Regions from separate parts of the Rubrobacter sp. M3-4 genome, predicted to be linked through region 3. Evidence: riboswitches for the same ligand, from Rfam matches in the RefSeq annotation. Region 3 holds a riboswitch; each other region holds the start of a gene.
What was found. A riboswitch is a leader RNA that binds a small molecule or an ion and turns the genes downstream of it on or off. The one in region 3 is predicted to bind thiamine pyrophosphate.

Region 1: it holds a riboswitch for thiamine pyrophosphate, as region 3 does, so the genes downstream of both, thiC (phosphomethylpyrimidine synthase ThiC) here and cytX (putative hydroxymethylpyrimidine transporter CytX) in region 3, are expected to answer to the same signal.
Region 2: it holds a riboswitch for thiamine pyrophosphate, as region 3 does, so the genes downstream of both, thiE (thiamine phosphate synthase) here and cytX (putative hydroxymethylpyrimidine transporter CytX) in region 3, are expected to answer to the same signal.
Region 4: it holds a riboswitch for thiamine pyrophosphate, as region 3 does, so the genes downstream of both, thiT (energy-coupled thiamine transporter ThiT) here and cytX (putative hydroxymethylpyrimidine transporter CytX) in region 3, are expected to answer to the same signal.

The regions. Positions count from the first base shown of each region.
Region 1 is NZ_JCBAJP010000003.1:30,040-36,949, forward strand. It holds gene AC6EKW_RS03980 (MBL fold metallo-hydrolase) at 1-172, opposite strand, end outside; gene AC6EKW_RS03985 (RelA/SpoT family protein) at 187-2,418, opposite strand; TPP riboswitch at 2,494-2,609, shown strand; gene thiC (phosphomethylpyrimidine synthase ThiC) at 2,700-4,046, shown strand; gene AC6EKW_RS03995 (ABC1 kinase family protein) at 4,032-5,702, opposite strand; gene AC6EKW_RS04000 (phasin family protein) at 5,736-6,101, opposite strand; gene secF (protein translocase subunit SecF) at 6,164-6,910, opposite strand, start outside.
Region 2 is NZ_JCBAJP010000004.1:101,221-108,130, forward strand. It holds gene AC6EKW_RS05965 (M67 family metallopeptidase) at 1-303, opposite strand, end outside; gene thiO (glycine oxidase ThiO) at 300-1,421, opposite strand; gene thiS (sulfur carrier protein ThiS) at 1,423-2,397, opposite strand; gene thiE (thiamine phosphate synthase) at 2,394-3,062, opposite strand; TPP riboswitch at 3,142-3,236, opposite strand; gene AC6EKW_RS05985 (glycosyltransferase family 2 protein) at 3,546-4,382, shown strand; gene AC6EKW_RS05990 (6-phosphofructokinase) at 4,429-5,478, opposite strand; gene AC6EKW_RS05995 (low molecular weight protein-tyrosine-phosphatase) at 6,054-6,620, shown strand; gene AC6EKW_RS06000 (fructosamine kinase family protein) at 6,610-6,910, shown strand, end outside.
Region 3 is NZ_JCBAJP010000016.1:3,252-10,161, reverse strand. It holds gene AC6EKW_RS14035 (serine protease) at 1-439, opposite strand, end outside; gene AC6EKW_RS14030 (type IV pilin protein) at 567-962, opposite strand; gene cytX (putative hydroxymethylpyrimidine transporter CytX) at 1,104-2,405, opposite strand; TPP riboswitch at 2,455-2,575, opposite strand; gene AC6EKW_RS14020 (NAD(P)/FAD-dependent oxidoreductase) at 2,683-4,020, shown strand; gene AC6EKW_RS14015 (AI-2E family transporter) at 4,120-5,244, shown strand; gene speB (agmatinase) at 5,255-6,208, opposite strand; gene AC6EKW_RS14005 (nitrilase family protein) at 6,205-6,910, opposite strand, start outside.
Region 4 is NZ_JCBAJP010000006.1:130,396-137,305, reverse strand. It holds gene AC6EKW_RS08880 (class E sortase) at 1-14, shown strand, start outside; gene AC6EKW_RS08875 (SDR family NAD(P)-dependent oxidoreductase) at 11-724, opposite strand; gene AC6EKW_RS08870 (Crp/Fnr family transcriptional regulator) at 918-1,670, shown strand; gene AC6EKW_RS08865 (ferredoxin family protein) at 1,814-2,065, shown strand; gene AC6EKW_RS08860 (NUDIX hydrolase) at 2,143-2,703, shown strand; TPP riboswitch at 2,710-2,811, shown strand; gene thiT (energy-coupled thiamine transporter ThiT) at 2,828-3,379, shown strand; gene thiD (bifunctional hydroxymethylpyrimidine kinase/phosphomethylpyrimidine kinase) at 3,389-4,180, shown strand; gene thiM (hydroxyethylthiazole kinase) at 4,177-4,974, shown strand; gene AC6EKW_RS08840 (YqjF family protein) at 4,971-5,711, shown strand; gene thiE (thiamine phosphate synthase) at 5,711-6,328, shown strand; gene AC6EKW_RS08830 (NUDIX hydrolase) at 6,325-6,910, shown strand, end outside.

The sequences.
Region 1 (6,910 bases), on a different contig from region 3:
CCGTGTGACCGTGGGTGATGAGGACCGCTGCCACGGCACCGCGCACAGCGCCGAGGATCTTCTGCGGCTCGGCCCCGGCGTCGACGATGATGGACCCCTCCGGGGCGTGCACCACGTAGGAGTTCACGTCCATGCCGCCGAAAGACACGGTGATCTGCTCGATCTCGCTCACGCGCCTCCTCTTCTCTAGTGCTCTATCGGGGTGCCGTCACGCGAGACCCGGCAGACGTCGTAGACGTCGGGGATGGCCCGGATCTTGCGTATGACGTCCTTCACGTGCTGCGTGCTCGAAGCCCTGAAGGCGAAGCGGGAGAGCGCCGTCCGCTCCTCTATCGTGTCCACCCGCGCAGAGATGATGCTCAGCCCCGCATCGGAGATCGTCCGGGTGATGTCGCTCAGAAGATGCGTCCGGTCGAGCGCCTCGACGAGGATCTCTACCGTGAAGAGCTTGTCCGGCCCCGCCGCCCACTCCACCTCGACGAAGCGCTCGGGGCTGCGCGCCCTGAGCGATCGGGCGTTCGGACACCCGGACGCGTGCACCACCACCCCCCGCCCGAGCGAGACGTAACCCACGATCTCGTCCCCGGGAAGCGGCGTGCAGCACCGGGCGAGCCGGGTGAGGACCCCGCTCGAACCGACGACCCGCACGCCGGTCTCCTCTCCGTCGGAGGGCAGCGGCAGCGGCGCGAGTGCAGGGCTCGTGCGCTCCTCCTTTTCGCCGGCCTCCTCTTCCTCCTGAGTCGCCAGCACCCGCTCGGCGATCCTGTTCGCCACGTTCTCTGCCGAGAGCGAACCAGCCCCCACGGCGGTGAGCATCTCCTCCGGAGAGGGGTGGTTGACCTTCTCGGCGACCTCCTCCCAGACTTCCTGCGGCACCCGCTCCACGTGCCGTTTCTTCAGGAGCTCCTGGACCTTCTCCCGGCCCGAGGTCAGGTTCTCCTCCCGGTCGGCCTTGTTGAAGTACTGCCTTATCTTGTTGCGCGCCCGTCCGCTGTGCACCACCGAGAGCCAGTCCCGGCTCGGGCTCGCACTCTTGCCGGTGAGGATCTCCACCCTGTCGCCCGAGACCAGCTCCGAGTCGAGCGGCACTATCCTGCCGTTGACCTTCGCCCCGACGCAGCGGTGGCCGACCTCGGTGTGGACGTGGTAGGCGAAGTCTATCGGGGTGGCGCCGGCCGGCAGGCTTATCACGTCCCCCTTGGGCGTGAACACGAAGACCTCATCGGCGACCAGCTCGTCCTTTAGGAAGTTCATGAACTCCGTCGAGTCGGTCGTCTCCTTCTGCCACTCGATCATGTTCTTCAGCCAGTTGAGCCGGTCCGCCCGGCTGCCGCCGTCGCGCTCCTTGTACATCCAGTGCGCCGCGATCCCGTACTCGGCGGTGACGTCCATGTCGTGGGTGCGGATCTGGATCTCGAGCAGCTTGCCCTCGTTGGACATCACCGTCGTGTGCAACGACTGGTACATGTTGAACTTGGGCATCGCGATGTAGTCCTTGAAGCGCCCCGGGATCGGCTTCCACACCGAGTGGACGACCCCGAGCGCCGCGTAGCAGTCGCGCACCGAGTCCACCACGACCCGCAGGCCGGCAAGGTCGTAGATCTCGTTGAACTCCTTGTTGCGCCGGACCATCTTGTCGTAGATCGAGTAGAAGTGCTTGACCCTCCCGCGCACCTCGGCCTCGATCCCGGCCTCGCCAAGGTGTCCTTTGAGCTCCTCGGCCACCCGGGCGATGAACGCCTCCCGATCGGCCCGCCGGGCGGCCACCAGCCGCTTTATCTCCTCGTAGCGCCGCGGGTGCAGCGTGGCGAACGAGAGATCCTCCAGCTCCCACTTGATAGAGTGGATCCCGAGCCGGTGGGCGAGCGGTGCGTAGATCTCGAGCGTCTCCGTGGCCTTCTTTATCTGGGTGTCGCGGTGGAGGTACTCCAGCGTGCGCATGTTGTGCAGCCGGTCGGCGAGCTTGATGATGATCACGCGCACGTCCCGACTCATCGCGACGACCATCTTGCGCAGCGACTCGGCCTGCGCCTCCTCCAGGTTTCCGGACGGGAGCCGCTTGAGCTTCGTGACCCCGTCGACGATCTCGGCGACCTCGCTCCCGAAAAGCTCACCGAGCTCTTCTTTGGTCACGTCCGTATCTTCTATGACGTCGTGCAGGAGCCCCCCGATGATCGTCGTCGTGTCCATCCGCAGATCAGCGAGGATGTCCGCCACGGCGAGCGGGTGCTCGACGAAGGGCTCCCCGCTCTTGCGCGTCTGCCCCCGGTGGGCGGCGTGCGCCAGACGGTAGGCCTCGGCTATCTCCTCCTCCCGTCCCTCCGGGCTGTAGGAGGAGACTTTCTCTATGAGGGAGGAGATGGTGAGACCCTCTCCCTGGTTGCGTCCTGGCTGTTCGGTCGTCCTGGCGAGCTCCATGGCAGCAAGATTCTAACATCACCCCCTCCCGGGGATGTTGCACCCCGCCCGCAAAAGCGTTACCCTTCCTTTCGTAAGGAGGAAACGGGGAGCTCCCGGCCAAGGGGGCTGAGAGGGCGCTTCGATGCCGCGCCGACCCGCAGAACCTGATCCGGGTAATGCCGGCGGAGGGAGATTGGTCACAACAACCAGGCAACGCGTGGGTACCGGTGGAATCTGCCGGTGCCTTTTTCGTGCCTCCGCCACCTCCCGGGTCCCGAAGGGAAGGAGGCGAGAGCACATTGAGCACTCGAGAGACGGACGGCTGCGCAACCCAGCTGCACCAGGCCCGCCGCGGCGTGATCACCGAGCAGATGCGTCATGTCGCCCGCAGGGAGAACACGTCCCCGCAGACCATCCGCGAGGAAGTCGCCAGCGGACGCATGATCATCCCGGCCAACGTCAACCACGCCTCGCTGGAGCCGATGTGCATCGGCAAGGCCGCCCGCGTCAAGATAAACGCCAACATCGGCAACTCCCAGACCACCTCGGACATAGAAGGTGAGCTGGACAAGCTCCATACGGCCCTCGAGTACGGTGCGGACACGGTCATGGATCTCTCCTCCGGAGGTGACATACCACGCATCCGACAGGCCATAATCGAGGCGAGTCCCGTACCGGTAGGCACCGTTCCGATCTATGAGGCTGCCAGCCGGGTAAAGCAGCCCGAGGACCTGAGCGGGGAGCTGCTGCTGGAGGTAATAGAAGAACAGGCGGAGCAGGGAGTGGACTACATGACGATCCACGCCGGCATCCTGCTGCAACATCTGCATCTGGTTCAGAGACGCATAACCGGCATAGTCTCCCGCGGTGGCGGGTTGCTGGCACGCTGGATGGTACACCACATGCGTCAGAACCCTCTCTACGAACGCTTCGACGACATCCTCGAGATCTGCCGCCGCCACGACGTCTCGATCTCGCTGGGCGACGGGCTCCGTCCGGGGTGTATCGCCGACGCCTCGGATGCGGCCCAGTTCGCCGAGCTACGCACGCTGGGTGAACTCACCGAGCGCGCCTGGGAGAAGGACGTGCAGGTCATGATCGAAGGGCCGGGGCACGTACCGCTCGACCAGCTCGAGGAGAACGTGCGGATACAACAGGAGGTCTGCCACGAGGCCCCTTTCTACACCCTCGGTCCGCTCGTCACCGACATCGCCCCCGGCTACGATCACATAACGAGCGCCATAGGCGCGGCCGTGATGGGCTGGCACGGCACCTCGCTGCTCTGCTACGTCACACCCAAAGAACACCTCGGACTCCCAGGCAAAGAAGACGTCAGGCAGGGTCTCATCGCCTACCGTATCGCAGCACACGCCGCGGACGTGGCACGCGGCCGCCCCGGCGCCAGGGATTGGGACGATGCGCTCTCCCGGGCACGGTACGCCTTCGACTGGAACCGCCAGTTCGAGCTCTCGCTCGACCCCGCGACCGCCCGCGCCATGCACGACGAGAGCCTGCCGGACGACTACTTCAAGAGCGCACAGTTCTGCTCCATGTGCGGACCCAAGTTCTGCCCGATGCACAACTTCCGCGATGTGGACTGGGCGGCGCTGCGCAGCGCCGCCACGAAAAGCTCACAGTCTGCCTGAGCGGATGATCACGGTGAGCTCCAGGACGGCGAGCAACACCGCGAGGACGAAACAGAAGAAGGCCAGCACCGGCACGTCCAGGTAGGGAACCCGCGGTCCACCCCGCACGAACCCCCCGATGAGGGCAGAGCCGATGAGCAGGGCGCCGGTCACGAGCGCGAAGACGAGCCGGTTGGCGAGCACGTCGATCTGAGAGCCCAGCCGGTCGAGCCCCCGGTGGTTGAGCCTGACCTCCAGCTCTCCGTCCTCGAGTTCGGAGAGCAGCTGATGCACCTGCTCCGGATAGTCCGCCGCGTAGCGGGCATACTCCACGGCCCTCCTGCGAACGGTCCGCGAAAGGGCGCCGGGGCTGGTGCGCTCGGCGAGCAGCCGGCGGGCATAGGGACGAGCCACCTCGTAGACGTTGAGCGTGGGGTCTATGGAGCGGGAGATCCCTTCGGCGGTCACGAGGGCCTTCACCAGGAGCGGGAAGACCGGCGGGACCCGGAGCCTGTAGCGCCTGACGAGCGCGATCAGCTCGGAGAGGGCCTGCCCGAGCGTGACCTCTCCGACCGAGAGACCGGAGTACTTGAACAGAAACTCCCTGAGCTCCTGCACCAGGTCGTCGCGCACCTCGGCCTCGTAGCGCACCCCGAGATCCTCCAGCCCCCGCAGGACCGCGGCGGCATCCTGCCGGATGACGGCGATGAAGAGCCTCGAGAGGGCGTCGATGTCGCTGCGGCTCATGTAGCCGACCATCCCGAAATCGAGCAGGGCGAGCTCCCCCTCGGGGGTGAGAAAGAGGTTGCCGGGGTGCGGATCACCGTGGAAGAAACCGTCCTCGAAGGCCATCTTGAAGATCGCATCCGCCCCCATCGAGGCCACCCGCCTCCTCTCGGCGGGGGCGAGCGAGAGCGGCCTGAGCTCGTTGAAACGCCTCCCCCGGATGAACTCCATGGTTATGAGGCGCGGCGTGGAGAACTCCGCATGGATGGCCGGGATCTTCACCGGGGTGCCGGCGAAGTTGTGCGCGAAACGCCGCGCGTTCTCGGCCTCCACAGAGTAGTCGAGCTCCCGCCGGATGACCCCTTCGAACTCGGCGACGAGGGGACGCACGCTCACGAAGAGGCGCTCCCCGAGCCTGGTGTCGACGAAACCGGCGAGTTCGCGCATCAGCACGAGGTCGCCCTCGACCCGCCTCCGGGCGCCCGGACGCTGCACCTTGACCGCCACCTCCTCCCCGCCGCGTAGCGTGGCGCGGTGCACCTGCCCTATGCTCGCCGACCCGAGCGGAACGGGGTCGAAGTCCGAGAAAACCTCACCCACCCCCGCGCCGAGTTCCTCCTCGATCACCCGCTGCACCGCTTCCAGCGGCACCGGGGAGGCTGCATCCTGCAGCTTCTGCAGCTCGGAGAGGACGCTCTCCGGAAAGATGTCCGAGCGGGTCGAGAGGAGTTGTCCGAACTTGACGAACGTCGGGCCGAGCTCCTCGAGCGCCCGACGCAACCTGACGCCGAAGTTCGGGGCGAGCAGCTCCTGCACCCCCCTGCTCTCGCGCCGCTCGCGCCGGACATCGAAGAGGAACCCGAACCCGTGCCGGACGAGTATCCGTCCGATCTGCGAGAAGCGGGTGAGCTGTCCGGTCCCGCCCGGTGAGGGGACGGGAGAATCCGTCATGGACAGACGCCACCCCTCCTCACGTCCTCTCTCCTATGCGCCGGGCGGGGTCTCGGGCTCAGGCGGTGTCTCACCACCGCCGGAAGTGGTCCCCCGATCCTCCAGCACGCGGACGCGGTGCTCGAGCTGCTCCACCCTGAAGAGCAGATCCTCGTAGTCCTCCCGCGTGGGCAGACCTGCCTCGCGAAGAACCTGCTGTAGCGAAGACTCGACCAGAGACCGCGCGCCGCCGGAGCGCTGCCTGGCACGCTCCATGACCTCCTCGACGACCCTGCGTCCCTCCTCCCGCTGGAGCCTTCCCTGCTCGATCAGCTCGTTCACCGCACGCTCGACCCGCTCCCGGGTTACGGCCGCAGCGCCTATCTGCAAGAGTACCAGGCGCTCGAGGGTGTCCAACATCCTTGCACCTCCCGCTCTCTCTTCGGCCTCCTCAACGTCACATGATAACCGACGAAGTGCGATCAGGAGGAAGAAGCAGCCTGCCGCAGCTTCCCACCCCGCCAGGCCTTGTACAGAGAGAGTGTCGGTGAGGCGATGAAGATCGAGCTGTAGGTACCGGAGATGATCCCGACCAGGAGCGCGAACGCGAAGTCGCTCAGCGTCGACTCACCGAAGATCAAGAGCGCCGCCACCGGGATCACCGTCGAGAGGGAAGTGTATATCGAACGCCTTATGACCTGCCTTATGGAGGTGTTTATCGTCTGGTCGAAACGGCGACGATTGTAGCCCACCGTGGGCGCGTTCTCCCGGATGCGGTCGAAGATGATGATCGTGTCATACAGCGAGTACCCGAGGATCGTCAGGACCGCCACCACCGTGATCAGGCTCACCTCCCGCCCCACTATCGCGTAGAAACCAACCGTCATCAGCAGATCGTGGAAGAGAGCCAAAATCGCCGCCAGCGCGAAGGCGAACTCGAAACGGAAGCTTATGAAGAGGATGATGATCAGGAACGCCGCCCCCATCGCCTGCAGGGCCTGGGTCTGCACCTGCCCGCCGAAGGTCGGGCTGACGCTGGTGACGCTCACCTCCCCACCCAGCTTCTGCTTGATGTCGTTCTTCACCTGCTGTATCTGCTTCTGGCTCAAGACCGGGGTCTGTATCTGGTAGCCGTTCTTGCCCGCAGGCTGGATCACGGCGCCCCGCGCGGCGTAGTTCGGGAGCACCTGGTTCCGGATCTCTCCGGTGCTCAGGCGGTGGGTGGCGCC
Region 2 (6,910 bases), on a different contig from region 3:
CACGTCCGGGTAGAGCGCGAGCCGGCGGTCGCGGGGGGAGGGAGCGGCGGGGGTTCTCGGGTGGGAGTGGTAGGTCCCGAGGAGCTCGAGCCCCAACCGCCGGACCTCGCGCATCGCCGCGAGTTGTGCCTCCGGCTCCATCTCGAACCGTGTCTCGGGGGTGAGGGAGACGTTCGGGATCGGATAGAGCCGCATCACCCTGCCCGCTTGCCCGGCGAGCAGGCCGCAGACCTCGCGCGGGGCGTGCCCGCGGGCTTCTTCGAGGATCTCACGCAGGATGTTCTCCGGCACCACGAGCTTCATCGCTGCCCCTCGAAACGCAGCGGGGAGAAGGGGGAGAGGTCGACCGCGGGTTGCTCCCCGAGCGCGAGAGCCGAGACCGCATCTCCGGTGATGGGGGCGAGGAGGACCCCGTTGCGGTAGTGCCCGGTGGCGATGAGGAGCCCCTCGGGGTCTCCCGCAGGCCCGATCAACGGCCTTCCGTCGGGGGTTCCGGGCCGGAGCCCTCCCCACGCTCCGGCGAATGGGCTTCGGGCGAGGTGCGGGAGCAACCCGATGGCGGCCCCGGAGAGGCCGGCGACACCGCCGAGCGTGGGGCGGCGGTCGTGCGTGCCCGGCTCTTCGGTCGCCCCCACGATCACGCGGCCGTCCCGCTTGGGGACCAGGTAGCATTCCTCGTCCCACACGTTGGAGGTGATGGGCGGAGTGGTGGTCTCGACGGAGAGGATCTGCCCTTTCACCGGCGCCACCGGGAGGCGTATGCCAAGGTGTCTGGCCAGCGTACCGCTCGCCACCCCTCCGCAGACGACGACGCTCCCCGCTGCGATCTTCCTCCGGGCCGTTCGGACACCGGCGATCCTGTTTCTCTGGCGTATCAGCCCCGAGGCGGGCTCTCCCTCGGAGACCTCGGCTCTGTTGCGGGCCGCCGCGAGCGCGAGAGCGCGCACGAGCCTGGGGGAGTTCACCTGTCCGTCCTCCGGGAGGTAGAGGGCGCCGGAGATTCCGGCGGAGAGCGCGGGCTCGAGCTCGCGCACCTCTGCTCCGTCCAGCCACCGGGCGGAGAGCCCCGCTTCTCTCTGCCAGCGAAGCGCCTCGGAGAGATCTTCGGCGTGCGCCTCGGAGAGGGCGACCCGCAGCGTCCCCTCCCAGACGTACTCCGCGTCGAGACCCGTCACCTCGTACAGCTCGGCTCCGAGTTTGCGGTGCATCTTCCGGCTCTCGAGGAGCAGGTCGAGGAAGGAGTCCGGACCGCGGGCTTCGGCCTGAGCGGCGAGCATCCCGGCCGCCGCCCCGGAGGCCCCCGACCCGACCGTCTCCGCCTCGAGCAGGACGACTCTTGCCCCGCGCCGGGCGGCGTGGTAGGCGACGGAGCACCCGACCACGCCGCCCCCGACCACGACGACGTCGGCGGAGGGGTTCATCTCAGGAGCCGCTCCCGACCGGCACTCCCCGTGTCGGGCTCGAGGGAGCGGCGAGAGGTTTGGCCTCCATCCGTCCCGCGAGGTACGCCAGACGCCCGGCCTCCACCCCGCGGCGCATCGCTTCGGCCATGAGCGGGGGATCTCCGGCCCGGGCGATGGCGGTGTTGACCAGCACGGCGTCGGCGCCGAGCTCCATCGCGAGGGCGGCGTCGGAGGGGACGCCTATCCCGGCGTCCACTACGACCGGGACCGAGACCCGCTCGATTATGCGGCGGATGGAGGCCCAGTCGGGCATACCCTGCCCGCTGCCGATGGGGGAGGCCAGGGGCATCACGGTTGCCGCCCCGGCCTCCTCGAGCCGGAGGGCGGCGACGAGGTCCGGGCTGGTGTAGGGGAGCACGACGAAGCCCTCCTCCACGAGCACCTTCGTGGCCTCGACGGTCGCGGCGGTGTCGGGCCAGAGCGTGCTGGGCTCGCCCACGACCTCCAGCTTGAGCCAGTTGGTGCCGGTGGCCTCGCGGCCGAGGCGGGCGAGCTTGACCGCCTCGGCGACGGTCGTGGCCCCGGCGGTGTTCGGCAGCAGGCGGTAGCGGGAGGTGTCGATGTCCTGCAGGATCGGACGCTCCCCGGCGTCTATGTAGCGGACGGCGACGGTGACCAGCTCGGTGCCGGACCTCTCGAGCGCCTGTTTCATCGTCTCGGGGTCCGGGTACTTGCCGGTGCCGAGGAAGAGGCGCGAGGAGAGACGCTCCCCGGCGATCACGAGCTCGTCGCTCCCCCCTGCGACGGCGTGGACGAGCTCGACCTCGTCGCCCTCCCGCAGACGCCGGCTCTTCCATTCTTCGCGGTGCACGATCTCGCCGTCCACCGCGACGACGACGGACTCACCGGTGAGGCCCTTGCGGGCGAGCAGGGCTTCGATGGTCGGGTCTTCTTCTTCCATCTCGAAGGGCTTCTGGTTCACCGTGATCCTCATCGGGCTCCTTTCCTCTCGGGTTTCGGGAAGGGATGCCTCGGGGCGTGGGGGGAGGTCTCGAGCGTCTCTCTGATCTTCTCCGCGGTCGATCGGGGGTCTTCTGCGGCGAGGATTGCGGAGATCACCGCGATCCCAGAGGCGCCCGTCGCCGCGACCTCCCGCGCGTTGGATGCGTCTATCCCCCCGATGGCGAGGACCGGCACCTCCACGGCTTCTACGACCCGTGCGAGCTCCCGCACGCCACGTGGAGGGAGCCCTGGCTTGGAGGAGGTGGGGTAGACGTGCCCGAAGGTGAGGTAGTCTGCCGCCACCTCTGCTCTTTTCGCCTCCTCTACGCCGTGCACCGAGACGCCGAGCAGGAGTCTTCCCCCCACGACGCGCCGGGCGGCCTCCGGCGGGAGGCTCTTGGCGGCCAGATGGACTCCGTCGGCACCCGTCGCGAGCGCGACGTCGACCCGATCGTTGATGAGGAGGAGGGCGTCTGCCGCACGTACCGCTGGAGAGATGGCCAGCGCCGTTTCGTAGAGGAGAAGGGCCGGCCCTCCCTTCTCACGCAGCTGTACGGCGTCGATGCCGCCTTCGAGAGCGCCGACGACCGCGTCTCCCAGTGGGTGGGACGATCTTCTGCGGTCGGTTATGAGGTGTATCTGAAAGCGGCGTTCCAAATCTCGCTGCCTCCCTCGGCGGCGGTAAGAAATACCGCCGGCCGCTTTTCGGGGAGGCGCGGCGGCAGCGCCAGTTCCGCTGCCCCTATCCACGCTTCCCTCCGCCGGTACTGACCGGATCAGGTTCCAAGGGTATGCTCTCAGCCCCTGCGCGAGGCACCCCCAGCGTTCGAGGGGCAGTTTAGCACGAGCGGGCGGTTCTTGGCTGTGCATGGTGCATGCCTTAAAATTTATGCGATGCGTGAAGCGTCCTTCCCCCGCACGACTTCGGACGGCCGTGGTGCGCCCGGAGCGAAGACCGCTCCGGGCGGCCCGAGGGTCGTGGACGGGGCCATGGACGAGCCCGAGGGGAGGGCGCCACCGCACCACCCTCCACCCGTCTTCTGCGAGCGAGCACTTCTCTCTCGCTGACTTCCCGGCGCAGGGACGTCGCAGGATCCTGCGCCGCCCGGAGTGGATCTCTCGTGACGGAAGGAGGTGGTGGTGCGCTTTTCTCTCGTTACGCCGACCCTCGGCCGGGAGAAGGAACTCGAACGCCTGCTGGACTCTCTGCTCGAACAGAGCTTCGACGACTTCGAGATCATCCTCGTAGACCAGAACCCGGATGGGAGGCTGGATCCGCTGGTCTCCCGCTACCGGGATGTCCTGCACCTGCACCACCTGAGGTCGCCGCGCCGCGGCGCCTCGAGGGCCAGGAACACCGGGCTCGCCCGCTGCCGGGGTGAGATCGTCGCGTTCCCGGACGACGACTGCTGGTACCCGCGTGACCTTTTGGAGAGGGTGGACCGCTTCTTCACCCGGCACCCCGAAGTAGACGTCCTGTGCACCAGGCTCGTCGACGGACGGGGTGCCTCCTGCATCCTCGACTTCGATACCGAACCCGGTCCGATCGACCGCATCAACGTCTGGAGGCGCAGCATCGAGTCGACGATGTTCCTGCGCCGGGAGAGTACCCGCCGCCTCTGGTTCGACGAGAGCCTGGGCACCGGTTCCGGAACCCCGTGGGGCTCCGGGGAGGGAACGGACTACCTCTTGCAGCTCATGGATCGCGGTGCATCGTTGTATTACGACCCTGAGATCGCCGTCATGCACGACCCTCCGGTACCGCCTTTCGACGAGAGGGCGATGAGGCGCGCGTACACCTACGGGTGTGGGATGGGGAGGGTTCTGAAGAAGCACAAGTATCCCGCCGGGGCGAAGCTGCGGTTGCTGGGTGCACCGCTCGGGCAGGCGCTCCGCTCCGCGGCCGGCGCGAAGGGTGGTGCGGCCCGCTACCATCTGAGGGTCTTCGGCGGGCGGGCGAGGGGCCTGATGATGTAGAGGGCGAGCGCGGAAGCGCTCGCCCCTTGCGTTACGGAAGCGTTCTCTAGCCGAAGAAGGTGCTCAGGACCTGCTGCAGATCTTCGGGGACGGTCCTGGTCTCGGAGGTCGCCTCCTCGAGCGAGACGGTCACCACGTCGTTTCCGCGCAGGGCGACCATCTTGCCCCACTCGCCGTTTTTCACGGCCTCGGCGGCGCGCAGCCCGTAGCGGGTTGAGAGGATGCGGTCGTAGGCGGTCGGGGTGCCGCCGCGCTGCAGGTGCCCCAGGACGACGTGGCGGGTGTCTATCCCGGTGCGCTGCTTCAGTTCCTTGGCGAGGGTCTCCGCGATGCCTCCGAGGCGGACGTGTCCGAACTCGTCGCGCTCGACGTCCTGGGTTATGTACTCCTCGCCGAGTGTCACCCCCTCGGAGACGGCGACGATGCCCCACTTCTCGCCGCGCTCGGCGCGCTTCTTGAACAGGTCCGCGACCGCATCCATGTCCACCTCGACCTCGGGGATGAGCGTGACGTTCGCTCCGGAAGCGAGGCCTGCGCCGTAGGTGATCCAACCGGCGTGCCGGCCCATCACCTCGACGACGATGATCCGCTCGTGGCTCTTCGCGGTGGTCCTTATGCGGTCTATGGCCTCGGTGGCGATCGAGACGGCGGTGTCGTAGCCGAAGGTCGTGTCGGTCGCCGAGAGGTCGTTGTCTATGGTCTTCGGGCACCCGACGACCCTGACCCCGAAGTCCTCGTGCAGCCTCCTCGCCACGCCTAAAGTGTCGTCGCCTCCGATGGCGACCAGAGCGTCTATCCCGAAGCGCTCCATGTTCTCGACGACCTTCTTCGCCTCGCCCTCGTTCTTGTAGGGGTTGGTGCGCGAGGAGAGGAGGATCGTGCCGCCCTCCTGGAGGATGTAACGCACGTCCTCCACGCCGAGCTTCACGACCGAGTCCTCTTCGGGAGCCAGCAGCCCCTTCCATCCGCGCTTGATCCCGACTACCTCGTAGCCGTATTCCCCGGCGCATCGGGTCGTGACCGCCCGGATCACGCCGTTTAGACCCGGCGCGTCGCCCCCTCCAGTGAGCATCCCGACCCTGCGAACCTCGCTCATGCCTTCATCCTCCTTGGGTTTCCCTCGAACGCGACTCGAAACCCAGTCTAGCAAATATGAAGCCCGCAGCAGACGGCAGACGGGCCCGGCGCTCCGTAGGGGGAGGGTTGGAGCGTAGCGCCGGACCCCGGCTTGATGGTCGGCCTCCCCGGTGAGCTTCGGAATGAGCCCTGAAACCGCGGGAGAGCCTGCCAGAAGTCTATTGCCTGCCGGGGATTTTGGAAAGGGTGGGGTGATCAAGGTAGACATTAATCAATACCTGTAGGCGTAGCGGGTATTAATACCTGGTATGGCCGTGCTCCTGCGGGCACGGGCTGCCTCTGCGCGAAACGCGCACGCGGAGACTCCCCAGGTGTGGGGATAAGTACTGGTTCTGCATGGTCATGCCATCCGTGGACGGGCTCTGTCTGAATCTCCTTGATCTTCCGGATTGGAGCGATGCGTTCTTGGGTGATGCCCTGCGACTCAGATTCAAGCAGGGGCGGATGCCCGCGGCACGATCCGCCGGGCGGCGCACCGCCCGGTGAGCCGGGGATGTGACGCTGAAAGCCGCTTTCTTTTCGAATGCCGGGAGAATGTCGGGGGTGCTTGATCCCGGGGGCTTCCCGGGTGAAAATCTCTTCTTCCTGAGGGTGTACGTCCACGACCGGGAGGTGCGTTTGGTACGCGTCCTGTTCGTCTGCATGGGTAACATCTGCCGCTCGCCGATCGCGCAGGGGATCTTCGAGGAGATGGTGCGGCGTGAGGGGCTGGAAGGCGAGATCCTCGTGGACTCCGCCGGGGTCGGATCCTGGCACATCGGCGAGCCGCCCGACCCGCGGGCGCAGGAGGCCGCCCTGCGACGCGGGGTGGACATAAGCGGGCAGCGGGCGCGTCAGATCTCACCGGAGGACTGCGAGAGCTTCGACTACATCCTCACGATGGACGAGGAGAACTACCGGGCGGTCTCCTCGCTGTGCCCGGACGGGCGGGTCGAGGTCCGGTCCTTCCTGGAATTCGCCGATGTCCCGCAGACGGAGGTGCCGGACCCGTACTACGGTGGCCCCGAGGGCTTCGAGTACGTCGCGCTCCTCCTCGAGGAGGCTGCCGGAGGACTGCTGGAGGAGATCCGCCGCAAGCACCTGAAGAGCAATGTCCTATAGGCTGCTCTCGGAGGGCGTGGAGGGGGCGCTGGGGGAGCGCCTCGTCTCGGCCCGGCCGCTGGGCGGAGGCTGCATCGGCGAGGTCTACAAAGTGGAACTCTCCGATGGCACCCCGCTCGTGGCCAAGGTGGATAGGGAGGGCGGGGCCCAGCTGGAGTGCGAGGCGTACATGCTGCGCTATCTGCGCGAGCGGAGCAGCCTCCCGGTGCCGGAGGTGCTGCACTGCTCGGAGCATCTTTTGCTGATGGAGTTCGTGGAGGGGGAGAGCCGCTTTTCCCCGGCCGCAGAGC
Region 3 (6,910 bases):
CATCGTAGCGGTTGTCCCGTGCACCGTCGTAGTGCGGGTGCACGTAGGCGGCCACCGCACGCCGGATGACCCCCTGATGGCTCGTGATGACCGTCCTCCCGACGGCGAGCGTCACGCTGCGGGCGTCCACCACGCAGTGGGCGGCGGTGAGCACGCTATCCGGATCTATGAGGGTGCCGCCGCAGAGGGCCTCCCCTCCTCCCCTGACCCCGACCTGCAAGACCGCCATGAAAGGATATTTCCCGTTCGGCACGGGCTTGCCGCCCACGATCTGAGAACCGCTGCCACCGGCGTGGACGAGCGCCGGGTCGAAGGCAGGACCACGCTGGAGCGCGATGCGGTGGATCTGCGGGGCACCGCCCTCAACCTCCCGGGCGTGCGCGGGGTCCGCCGGCTGCAGCAGCGTCAGCACGGCTGCCAGTACAACCAGCAGAGACACCCACAGCGCACCCCTGAATGGTTCTGCCTGGTTCAATTAGATTCCTTTCTCTCTCCGGCCGGTGGCAGTGTACAAAAAGGCGCCCCGGAAGGGGCGCGAAACTTTCAGTTTATGCTACCGAATGAGTTCACGGACAGGTACCTTGCACCGGAGCCCCATCATCCTGGGTCATCTTCCAATCGACCCCACCGCCGCTAGAGTGAACACAGTATGTGTCGCCGGTACCATTACCATCGACTGGAGGATTGGAACCGTTGAAGCCATAGGGTCCCAACTGGGCAACCGGCACGTAAGATCCACCCTGGGTGTTTGCAACCTGCTCGGCTGATGCAGCTTCACGCACATTAGCCTCCGCTCGAGCAGATTCTGCCTTTGCTCTCTGCCCCAAAAACGTCGGGATCGCTATCGCGGCGAGTATCCCGATTATGATCACGACGACGAGGAGCTCGATGAGGGTGAAGCCGCGTTCGTCACGCCGGGCCTCCTTCATTTGCTCGAGCTTTTTCCCTATCCAGAGCAGCATCAACCATCTCCTTCCATACATCTTCCCGCCTGGTCTTCCCGCTCGATCGGTCCAGGTCTCGCTGCAACCGGTTTATCGGCCGGATAGAGAGAGGGCTTTAGGATTTTGCGAAAATTTTCGAAAAAATTTTCCCGCCAATCTTCATCCTCCCCGCACGCGCCGTCGGGAGCCACCCCGGGCGGACGAGAGCTGCGCGCCGGCGCGCAAGGCGAGGTAGAGCACCCCGGCGAGGGCGAACGAGGGGATCGAAGCTCCCAGCCCGGGGAGCTGGCGGGTGATGAACTGATAGGCGGCGACGCCCACAGCCCACGAGAACACGGCCATCCAGTCGAAGGCCGGTCCGCTCTTCTCGTAGACGGCATCCGCGTCGATCCTGCGGCGGCGCAGCAGGAAGTAGTCGGCGGTGACGACGCCGAAGAGCGGGGCGAAGACCGAGCCGAGCAGGAACAGGAAAGACTCGTAGCGCCCCATGGGAAGCACGGCCGCGGCGACGAAGGCCACCACGCCGAAGAGGACGACGAAAGCCCGCTGCGGTACGCGGGAGAAGATGTTCCCCGCCGAGACCGCGCAGGAGTAGAGGTCGGCGAAGGCGTTGTCCGTCTCGTCCACGAGCACCAGGATCAGGGCTGCGACCCCGATCGGGAGGGCGAGTATCGCCTGCGCGATGCCGCTCGTACCGAGCGCGAGCACGGCGAGCGCCCCGAGGGCGTAGAACCAGATGTTGGTGACGAAGAACCCGACGTAGGTGCCGAGCGCGGCACGACGGGCGCTGCGGGCGAAGCGGCTGTAGTCGGCGGCGAGCGGGAGCCACGAGAGCGGCATGGCCACGACGAGGTCTACCGCCTGCGGAAAGGTGAGGCCTCCCTTCCCCGGCTGAGAGAGCGCGCGTGAGAGGCCGTAGTGCGAGAGCAGGTAGTAGGTCAGGTATACGGTGGTCAGCAGAAGCAGCCATATACCCACCTTCTCCAGCCACACCCTCACCACCACCAGCGGCCCGCCGAGAGCGAAAGCCACGCAGACGAGCGTGAAGAACACCAGCCAGAACCAGTGCAGCGAGGTTCCGAGCAGACTGTGGGTGATGGCACCGGCCGCCCGGGTCATTATGATCAGCTCGAAGGCCGTCCAGCCGACGAGCTGCACGACGTTGACCACGGATGGCAGGTAGGATCCGGCGGAGCCGAGCGTCGGGCGCAGGGAGGCCATCGTCGGGAGACCGTGGTCCGCCCCCATCACGGTGGGGACCAGCAGGATCAGGTTCCCGATGACCGTCCCGGCCACGATGGCCGCGAGCGCGGCCCCGAACCCTAAAGCCGGCACGAGCAGGGTGCCGGCGACCATGACGAGGAGCCCGGCCCCGTAGCTGCCCCACAGAACGGTGTAGTCCCAGGCCCCGAGCGTACGCTCATCGGGGGGTACCGGACGCGGGTTGAAGGGCGCGCTCACGGCAGGAGCTCCAAGTCAGGATCGGGGAGAAGGCAAGAGCGTGGTGAGAAGCCGTTCATCTTTTCGTCCCTCCGTCGGCATTACCCGAATCAGGTTCAAAGGGTCGGCGCCACCGTAAGAGAACGGCGCCCTCTCAGCTTCCTCCGGCGGAAGCTCCCCTCGGGGGGTAGTGTACAGCAGGGCGCGGGCATCTTCTAGATAAAGCAGCGGCAACCTCATACAGGTAGACTCTTCTCTGGAAAACGGGTGGTTGCAAGCGAAGACGGAGGTAAGAGCGGTGAGGAAGAGGCTTCTGACGGCGGCCGCGCTCGGAGTCGCCGGTCTGTATGCGCGACGGCGCAGACCGGAGAGGCTCGGCGTCTCCTACCAGGAGGCGCGGCGCAAGGTGGTCATAGTCGGCGGCGGCTTCGGAGGTATCGCGGCCTTCGATCAGCTGGCGCAGAGCTTCGCCGGGAGCGACGAGCTCGGGGTACTGCTGCTCGACCGGGTGAACTACACGACCTTCTGGCCGATGGTTCCCTCGGCGATCTCCGGCAACGTCGAGGTCCGGCACATGGCCTACCCGCTCAGACGGCTGGTGATACCCCGCGGGGGCGAGTTCTTCCAGGGCGAGGTCGTGGGGGTGGATTTCGAGCGCAGGAAGGTCAGGACGGAGTTCGGGGAGTGCGACTACGACCACCTCATCCTGGCACCGGGGAGCCAGACGGCGTTCTTCGGGGCGAAGGGTGCGAAGGAGCACGCGATAGACCTCAAGGGCCTGCGGGAGGCGCTCGAGGTGCGCGGCAGGATCATAGACCGCTTCGAGGAAGCCGAGCGTTTGCGAGACAAGGCACCGCAGGGTCTCCTCACCTTCGTCTTCGTCGGCGGCGGACCGACCGGGGTCGAAGGGGTCGCCGACGCCCACGACCTCATCTTCGACGTACTCAAAGACGACTACCCAAACGTGGACTTCGATCGGGTGCGCCTCGTGCTCGTCAACGCCGGGGAGAGGATCCTAAAGGGAATAGACCCCTCGCTCGCCAACGCGGCCTCCCGCCGCCTCGCCGCCCAGAGAGTGGAGGTCATAAACAACACCAAGGTCGATGAGGTCTCCCCAAAGCACGTAAAGCTCTCCGACGGCAGGACGCTCCCGGCACACACCACCGTCTGGGCCGCCGGGATACAGCCGCCGCCGCTGGTCGAGGGCCTGGAGGTCGAAAAAGACAAGCGGGGAAGGATAATCGTCGACGAGTACATGCGGGTAAAAGACAGGCCCGGCGTCTACGCGGTCGGGGACTGCATAACGATCGACTACGACGGTCCCCCCGTCCCCGCGCTCGCCCAGTCGGCCGAGCAGGAGGGGAGGAGCGCCGCGTTGAACCTGGCCGCGGAGATCAGAGGCGAAGAACCCATCCCCTTCCGTTACCAGCATCTCGGGCAGCTCGTGGATCTCGGTGAGACCGGCGCACTCACCGACATACTCGGCGTCAGGGTGAGCGGGTTGCTCGGCGCTCTAATCTGGAAGGGAGTCTACCTCTACGAGCTAGGCTACAACCTCAACCGGGCGCAGGTGCTCTTCGACTGGACGGTGGACCTCTTCACCAGGCCGAATATCTCCAAGCTCTTCGTCGACTGAGCGGGATTCCAGCTTAGGAAAGGCACCGGACAGGAATACAATAGCCTCGCGGACACAGAACCGCCGGGCAAACCCCGGCACCGGGAGAAACGGAGGCAGATGAGCGAGGCCCCACCGGAGAGCGAGAGCCGGATGCAGCGGGACGGACGCGAGCCGGGCTGGTTTCGGCGCGGTGCTCCGCTGGCGGTGCCGGTGCTGGTCGCCGCGGCGCTGGTGGTGCTCTACGAGCTCATCCCGGTGATCGAGCTAATCGCGATCTCCGCGATCCTCGCGCTCATCCTGCGCTCTTTGGTGCTGCTTCTGGGCCGGTTCGGCATCCGCTCCTGGGCGGCCGTCCCGATCCTGCTCGGCCTGCTCACCGCGGTGGTGGCGTTCATCTGGCTCGTGATGCTCCCACACATCGCGCACGAGGTGGTGACGCTGGCCCGGCTGACGCCGGCCTACATAAGCTCGCTGGAGAATCTCTCGCACCAGCTCCATGCGCGGCTGGGCTTCTTCCCCAACCTCTCCAGCGACCTGAGCCACCTACAGAGATACCTGACGGGCCTCCTCGGCTCGGTGCCGACCTTGCTGGGGAAGGCGACGAACATGCTCATCGACACCATAGCGGTAGTGGTACTCTCCCTGTACATGGCGAACGATCCAGGATCACTCATCCGGGGGATAGCGCGCTTCGTCCCCGAGGGCAGACGGCACGAGTTCCACGACATAGTCACCAACCTGGAGGGAAGGCTGCGGGGATGGCTGATCGGCCTGCTACTCGCGATCGCGATCATCGGGACGGGAGCCGGCGTGGGGCTCTGGCTGCTCGGCATACCGCTGCCGCTCACCCTCGGCGTGCTCGCTGGGCTGCTCGAGATCATCCCGTACTTCGGACCGATACTCGGAGGGCTTCTTCCGGCGCTGCTCGCGCTGACCATCTCCCCCCTGAAGATGGTCCTGGTGATCCTTCTCTTCTTCGCGCTCAACCAGTTCGACAGCCACGTCGTCCAGCCGATCATCGTCGGACGAGAGGTCCGGCTGCACCCGGTCGCGGTGATCGTCTCGTTTCTGGCCTTCGGCAAGCTCCTCGGGCTCGTGGGGGTACTCCTCGCGATACCCGCCGCGGCGTTCATCGTAACGCTCGCGGACGAACTGATGCCGGGCGACGAAGCACGCGGGGAGGAGAGTCCGGAAGAGCTCGGACCCGAGCCTCCCTGCGTGCAGAAGGGGACGACAGGCTGAGAGCTTCGATCTACCTGGAGGAGTTCTTCTTAGCCAGGGCGATGAGCGCGAGGAACTCGTGGGCGACGTTGGCGGCGAGCAACGCCGTGATCTGGGCCGGGTCGTAGGCGGGGTAGACCTCGACGACGTCGAAGCCCGCGGGATCCACCCCGGCGAGCCCCCGCACGAGCTCCTGCGCCTCGCGGCTGGTGAATCCCCCGACCTCGGGCGTCCCGGTCCCGGGGGCGTAGGCGGGGTCGGCGAAGTCCACATCAAAAGAGACGTAGACCTTCGCATCCCCGACCCGCTCCCGGATGCGCTCTATGGTCCTGGGGATGCCGATCTCGCGCACCTCGTCGGTCGGGATGAGCTCGAAGCCGAGTTCCCTGGATGCCTCCCAGTCGGAGGCGTCGTACAGCGAGCCGCGCATCCCGACCTGAACAGACTTCTCCGGACGCAGCAGCCCTTCCTCGACGGCGCGTTTGAAGGGAGTGCCGTGGGTGTGTTTCATCCCGAAGTATGAGTCCCAGGTGTCCGGGTGGGAGTCGAACTGCACGAGGGCGAGCGGTCCGTGCACCGCGGCCGCGGCCCGCAGCTCGGGAAGGGCTATCGAGTGATCGCCCCCGAGCACGACGGGGATCACGCCCGCCCGGTGGATCGGTGCGAGCCCCTCCTCGATGAGGCGGTAGCTCTCCTCTATGTAGCCCGGGACCACCGCGACGTCGCCGTAGTCTATGACCGAGAGGTGATCGAAGAGGTCTATCCCGTGCGAGGGGTTGTACCTCCGCAGCAGGTGCGAGACCGAACGTATGCCTTCCGGGCCGAAGCGGGCCCCGGCCCGGAAGGTCGCCCCGGTGTCGAACGGTGCTCCGACCACTGCAGCGTCGGCGTTCTCGAGGTCCCTCGTGTTGGGCAGGCGCATGAAGGTCCTCACGTCCGAGAAACGCGGCGTCTCGAAGGAATTCGCCGGCTCGTAACGGGTCATCTAGCCTCCTGTCTCCTCTCTTCGTTCGTCTTCACCACGTCTCCGTAGAGCTCCGGGCGGCGGTCGGCGAACACGTCGTTGCGCTCCCCGATGCGCTTGTCGCGCGCCGCTTCGAGGTCGCAGCTGGCGCTGATGATACCCTCTCCCTCCCGCGGTCCGGCGAGCGGCCAGCCGTCCGGGTCGGCTATCACCGAGCCCTCGACCCACCGCACGCCCCGCTCGGGTCCCGCCCGGTCGCAGGCGGCGATGAAGATGCGGTTGGCCGCGGCGTTCGCCTGCACCCGCACGACTTCCATCGGACGCTCCCCTGCAGGCCGCGGGTAGAGCGGCCAGTTCGTGGGGGCGCACAGGATGTCGCAGCCGGCGAGGGCCACGATTCGGACCCACTCGGGGAACTCCAGGTCGTAGCAGATCACGACCCCGATCCTGCCGAAGTCCGTCTCGACCACCGGCGGCTCCTCGTCGCCGGGCTCGAAGAAGAGCGTCTCCTCGCCCCACAGGTGCGCCTTGCGGTAGACGGTCACCTCTCCCGAAGGATCGACCAGGACGGCGGTGTTGGAGATACGCCCGCCACGATCCTCGCACAGCCCGCCCACAACGACGGCCCCGCTCCTGCGGCTGAGGTCCATCCACCCCCGCACCGTGGGTCCGTCGAGCGGCTCGGCGAGGCGGTGCGCCTCGCCGAGATCGTGGAAGACGTAG
Region 4 (6,910 bases), on a different contig from region 3:
GGAGCACCTCCTAACCCCGCCTCGCGAACTGCTGTGCCTTGAAGCGCTGACCGGTTGTCCCGGCGGATTCCTCGGAGGCCAGATAGAGGAAGACGGCGGTGTTCTCCTCCGGGGTGATGAGGGTCATCGGGTCCTCCTCCGGGTAGGCCGCGGCGCGCATCTCCGTGCGCATCCCTCCGGGGTCCACGGAGTTGACGCGCACTCCCCTGTCCGCGAGCTCCCCGGCGAGGATCTGGGTGAGCCCTTCGAGGCCGAACTTGCTCACCGAGTAGGCCCCCCACTCGGGCCGTCCCTCGATGCTCACCCCGCTCACCACGTTGATGATCGAAGCCCCTTCGGAGAGGTGCGGGATCGCGGCCTTGCACAGCAGGAACGGCCCGGTCAGGTTGACGTCGAGCACCCGTCGCCACTCCTCTTCCGGGTAGTCCTCTATACGTACCCGCGGACCGAGGATGCCGGCGTTGTTGACGAGCACGTCTATCCTACCGAAACGCCCGATTGCCGCGTCCACGAGCCGACGCGCCCCCTCGGCGGTGGAGACGTCCGCCGCGACGGATTCCACCCCGGCGCCGAACCTGCCGGCCTCTTCGGCGACGGTGCGCAGACCCTCCTCACCGCGGGAGTTGAGCACGAGACTCGCCCCCTCCCGGGCGAAAGCCAGCGCGAGCGCGCGCCCGAGCCCCCTGCTGGCGCCGGTTACGATGGCTACCTTTCCTTCGAGCATCCTGCGATCAGCCTCCTTCCCAGGGCTGTTCAAGACGAGTTGCCAGGTAAGCTTATCCGAAAAGCGCGCCGGGAAAACCCTGCGCCTCGAACGCCGTAAGCCACTCCATCGGCATGTTCTCTCTGCAGAGAGCCGCCACTTGGCGTATAAATGGGGAAGATGGGAGCGCGGGTCGAGACAGGAAGGGCCAGACTTGTACGGTGAGAACGCACCGCCATCCTGGGCGCGGCTGCCCGGGGCCAGATGCCGGGCGGTAGAGCACCTCTCCAAGCTCGAAGGGCTGCAGGAGTTCGAGGTCTTCGAGGGGCTCGGCGAGGAGTTCTTCCAGGCGCTCGCCATCTCGGCGGCCGTCCTCGAGATAGCGGCCGGAACCGCCCTCTACCGGGAGGGAGAGCCCTCTGGGGCGGTGTACTTCATGCGCGAAGGGCGGGTCAAGATCTATCGCTCCTCCGGCGGGCCCAAAAACCGCGACCAGATCCTCGGCGTCTTCGGCGACGGCGCGATCCTGGGGCTCGCCTCCGCGCTCGAGGGGCAGCCCCAGAGCCATGGGGCCACAGCCCTCACCGACTGCGTGCTCTACGGCGTCTTCCGGGAGGATCTCCTGGAGATAATGGAGCGCTTCCCAGCCGGGGCGGTGCGCCTCTCCCGCGTGCTCGCAGCCCGCAGCCGGGAGCTCGAAGACCTCGTCGGGGACCTCGTCTTCCACAGCGCCCCCCAGCGGGTCGCGCGCATGCTGCTCGACCTCGCCGCCGAGGAGGGGCGGGTGACCAGGAGGGGCGTCGTGTTCTCACCCTCCCTCTCCCGGCAGGAGATGGCCGAGGCGACCGGCATCTCCCGCGAGGCGCTCTCCAGGACCCTCTCCCGCCTCGCCTCCGAAGGCATCCTGGAGCTGGACAGCAAGTCCATAACCATCCTCAAACCCGCGGAGCTGCGCGCCCGGACCTGATTTGATCTGGGTCACACGAAGTCATGACCGGCATCATGACCTCCGATGATGGCGATCAACGCCGGGTTTCTGCTCCCTTCCGGGGTTGATATAAAGCCGAAAGCACAGAAGAAACGGGAGGCTCTCCAAGAGGAGGAAGTGGTTTGGCCTACGTGATCACGGAGCCGTGCATCGGCGAGAAGAACCAGAGCTGTGTCGAGGTCTGTCCGGTCGACTGCATCTACGACGGTGGGGATCAGTTCCTGATCAACCCGGAGGAGTGCATCGACTGCGGGGCGTGCGAGCCGGAGTGCCCGGTCGAGGCGATCTTCCCGGAGGACGAGGTCCCCGAGGACATGCAGAGCTACATAACCAAGGCCCAGGAGTACGACTTCTCCGGCCAGGAGCCCGGCTGAGCCGGCAGGCCGGAGAGTACGTCACCGCGAGACCCCGCCCGTTCCGGGCGGGGTCTTCGTCTATACTCTCCCTCCGTATGACCGATGGGAGCTGGAGCACGCTCGCGAGCCGCTACGTCTACCGCAACCGCTGGTGTGCCCTGCGGGTGGACGAGGTGAGGCTGCCCGACGGAGCGACGATAGACTACTGCGTGCTCGAGAGCGGCGGGTTCGCCTCGGTGGTGCCGCTCACGGACGACGGCGGCGTGGTGCTCGTGCGTCAGTGGCGGCAGCCGCTCGGTCGGTTCACGCTGGAGCTGCCGAGCGGAGCGGTGGACGCCGGGGAGGATCCCGGGGAGGCTGCCCGGCGGGAGCTTTTCGAGGAGACGGGATACCGGGCCGAGAGGCTGGAGCGCCTCGTCTCCGTGCACACGAGCACCGGGCGCACCGACGAGGTCTGCCACCTCTTCCGCTGCCGGGCGCTGCCGGACGAGAGGGGGCCGGCTCCCGAGCCCACGGAGTTTTTGCGCTCCGTAGTGGTGCCGCTCGGCGAGGCGCTGGAGAAGATCGCCGCCGGTGAGATAACCGACGCCGCCACCGTCCTCGGGATCTCGTGGGTCGCCGGAGGTTGTGGGGTGCACGGTGGTGGGGTAGAGTAGCACGAGGAACGAGTACCGGGGAGCCGCGAGGCTGAGAGGGCGCGGACGCGCCGACCCGTCGAACCTGATCCGGGTAATGCCGGCGCAGGGAGAGAAGCCTGGCGCACCCCGTGAGAGGAGGGCCGTGAGCGGGTTCAGGGACACGAGGGTGCTCACCGAGGCGGCGCTGGCGGTGGCGCTCGCGTTCGTGCTGGGGCTGGTGAAACTCTTCAGGATGCCGGAGGGCGGTTCGATCTCTTTCGAGATGATCCCGCTGGTCCTGCTCGCGCTGCGTCAGGGCCCCGGCGTCGGGGCGGTTGCGGGCGCGGCGTACGGCATCCTCGACCTGATCCTGGACCCCTACGTCCTCAACCCGGTGCAGGTGCTCTTCGACTACCCGCTCCCCTTCGCCGCGATGGGGCTCGCCGGGCTCTTCCGGCCCACCCCGCGCGGGGCGGTGCTCGGCACGGTGGCGGCGGTGGCCGGGCGCTTCGTCTGCCACTTCATAAGCGGGGTCGCCTTCTTCGCCTCCTACGCCCCTAAGGGCTGGAACCCATACCTCTACTCCGCCGCGTACAACGCCGGGTATTTGGTGCCGAGTCTCCTGATCACGCTCGCCGTCGTGGTCGTGCTGCTGCGGGCGCTCGGGGCAGCGCGGCCCTCGCGGCGGCAGCTGGAGTTGTCGAGGCATGCTTAGGGAGGAGAGATGAAGACCGCGCTCAGCATAGCCGGGAGCGACTCCGGAGGTGGGGCGGGCATCCAGGCGGACATCAAGGCCTTCGCCCGCTGCGGGGTGCACGGAACCACCGCGATAGTCGCGATCACGGCTCAGAACACCGTCGGGGTGAGCAACATATTCGCGCTGCCGACGCAGGTGGTGATCGAGCAGATCGAGGCGGTCGTCTCGGACATCGGGGCGGACGCGGTGAAGACCGGGATGCTCTTCAACGCCGAGATCGTCTCGGCCGTGGCGGGGGCGATCCGGCGGCTGGGGCTCAAGAACGTCGTCGTGGATCCGGTGATGGTCGCCGAGAGCGGGGCCACGCTGCTCGAACCGGAGGCCGTGGACGCCTACCGCGAGGAGCTCCTGCCCCTCGCCGACGTCATCACCCCGAACCTCGACGAGGCGTTCGTCCTCGCCGGGCGGAAGAAAGACCCGGAGGAGGTCCACGGGTGCGCACGCGACCTCGCGGAGCTGGGGCCGGGGGCGGTGATCATCACCGGCGGGCACCGCGCTTCCGGTGCGGACCTGCTCTACGACGGCGAGCATTTCGTGGAGATAGAAGGCCCGGTGCACGAGAGTGGGGCGACCCACGGCTCCGGCTGCACCCACTCCTCGGCCCTGGCCGCCTTCCTCGCGCGCGGCTTCGGCCTCGAGAAGGCGGCCCGGAGGGCACGCGCCATCGCCTCCGAGGCCGTCGAGTACGGTCTCACGGGGATAGGCCGCGGGGCGGGACCGGTGAACGTGCTCGGGCCGCTCATGGAGGGGGAGGGATGAGAGCGGAGGAGGTCCTGCGCAGGATCGGGGACGAGAAGCCCCTCGTCCACCACCTGACCAACTACGTCACGGTCAACCTGGTCGCGAACGTGACCCTTTGCACCGGGGCGCTGCCGGTGATGGCGCATGCCGTGGAGGAGGTCGAGGAGATGGTCGCCTCCGCCAGCGCGCTCGTAATCAACATGGGCACGCTCGATCCGCAGTGGATAGAGGCGATGCTCCGGGCGGGGAAGGAGGCCAACCGGCGCGGGGTGCCGGTCGTCTTCGATCCGGTGGGTGCCGGGGCGACCTCATTCCGCTCCCGGATGGCGCACAGGCTCCTCTCAGAGGTGGAGATTGTCGCCGTCTGCGGCAACGCCGGGGAGATAGCGACCCTCGCCGGGCTCGAGGCCGAGGTTCGCGGGGTCGAGAGCCTCTCCGGGGACGCGAAGGAGGCCGTCCGCGGGGCCGCCCGCGCGCTCGGCACGACGGTGGCCGCGACCGGCCCCACCGACTACGTGAGCGACGGGGGACGGATGCTCGCCGTCTCGAACGGGCACCCCTTGATGGGGCGGGTCGTGGGGAGCGGCTGCGCCTCGACCGCGGTCATCGGGTGCTTCGCCGCCGCGGGTGGGGGAGATGTGGAGACGGTCGCGGGGGCGCTGGCTTTCTTCGGGCTCGCGGGGGAGGCCGCCGCGCCGCTCGCCGACGGGCCCGGCACCTTCGAGCCGCGCCTGCTCGACGCGATAGCTTCGCTCGCGGGGAATCCGGAGGGTCTGGAGGGCAGGCTGCGCGTGGAGGAGGTTTCGGCTTGAGCGCCCGGGCGGTGGTGCGTGCCCCGGTGGTCCCGCGTGGTCCGTGGGCGCTCTCGATGCGCTGGCACGACCTGCTGTTCATGCACTGGCCGGTGCCGGAGGAGGTGCTGCGTCCCATGATCCCCGGCTCCCTCGCGGTGGATACCTTCGGGGGGAGTGCCTGGCTCGGGGTGGTTCCTTTCCGGATGAGCGGGGTGCGTCCGCGCCCGTTGCCGGCCGTGGAACATATCTCCGACTTCCCGGAGATCAATTTGCGCACCTACGTCGTCGGTGCGGACGGAGAAGCTGGGGTGTGGTTCTTCAGCCTGGACGCGGCGAGCCGGCTCGCCGTACGCCTGGCGAGAACCTTCTACGGCCTGCCGTACTTCGACGCCCGCATGTCCTGCCACCCGGAGGGCGGGTGGGTCCGCTACGAGAGCGTCCGCACCCACCGGGGGGCACCTCCTGCGCGCTTCGCCGGGCGCTACCGCCCGAGGGGGTCGGTCTTCGAGGCCACCCCCGGCTCGCTCGAGGACTTTCTCACCGGCCGCTACCTGCTGTACTCCGCGGGGAGGGGCGGGAGGCTGATGCGCGCCGCGATCCGGCACCGCCCCTGGCCGCTGCAGCCCGCCGAGATCGACGTGGACCGGTTGGAGATGACCTCCCAGGTGGGGCTCGAGGAGCCTTCCGGGGAGCCGCTTTTGCACTTCGCCAGATACCTGGAGGTCGTCGCCTGGTTTCCGGAGGAGGTGGGGTGATGAAGGAGAGGCTCGGATCCGCGCGTCTTCTGCTCGTGACCGCGCCGCGCGAGGATCTCGTCGAGCGGGTCGGGGCCGCCCTGCGCGGCGGGGTGGACATCGTGCAGCTTCGGGACAAGGAGGCCTCCCGGGAGGAGCTCCTCCCGCTCGCGCTCGAGCTGAAGGAGCTCTGCGAGCGGGCCGGGGCGATCTTCACGGTCAACGACGACGTGGAGCTCGCCCGCGAGAGCGGCGCGCACGGGGTGCACCTGGGGCAGGAGGACGCCCCGATCTCCGAGGCCCGCCGCGTGCTCGGGGAGGCGGCGATCGTCGGGCGCTCGGCCGGGAGCCTCGAGGAAGCCAGGGAGGCCGTCGAGGAGGGCGCGGACTACCTGGGGGTCGGTGCGGTCTACGCCACCCCGACCAAGCCGGAGGGCGAGGTCGCCGGGCTGGAGCTCGTGAGGAGGCTCGCCGGCGAGGGGCTTCCGGTGCCCTGGTTCGCCATCGGCGGTGTGACGCTCGAGACCGCGCCCGAGGTAGCGGAGGCCGGTGCGCCCGGCTTCGCAGTCGTCCGGGCCCTGATGGACGCCGAAGATCCCGAGGCGGCCGCCCGCGAGCTGCGCTCGCTCCTCCCATGATGGTGCGGGCGAACCTGGCCGCCGGGATCCTGCCGGTCCGCCGCGACGGTCGGGTGCTCCTGTTACTGCGCCCGGCCACCGGGACCTGGGAGCCGCCGGCCGGGAGGCTCCAACCCGGCGAGACCTTCGAGCAGGGGGCGGTGCGCGAGGTCTACGAGGAGACGGGGCTCCTCGTCGCCCCGCAGATGATGCTCGCGACGTGGGTCGGGACCCGCGCGGACGGCGAGCCGCTCGCGAGCGTCACCTACGCCGGCCGGGTCGGGGAGGAGGAACCACGGATCACGCCCGAACACTCCGGCGCCCGGTGGTTCACCGTCGAGGAGTGGCTCGATGTCCCGAGCTGGTGGTCGCGCGAGGACATCCTGAGGGTCCCGGAGATCCTCCGGGCGCTGCCGGGGGAGCCCTCCCCCGCCCCTCCGCCGCCGCGGGAGACCGTCGAAGGGGTGGTGAGCGCGCATCTGGGCGCCGGGGCGGTGCTCGTCGATCTCTCGGGAGAAGAGCCGCGGGCGCTCCTGCTGCGGCGCAGGAAGCCTCCGGTGGGTCTCTGGGAGAACCCCGGCGGGGCGCTCGAGCCGGGGGAGG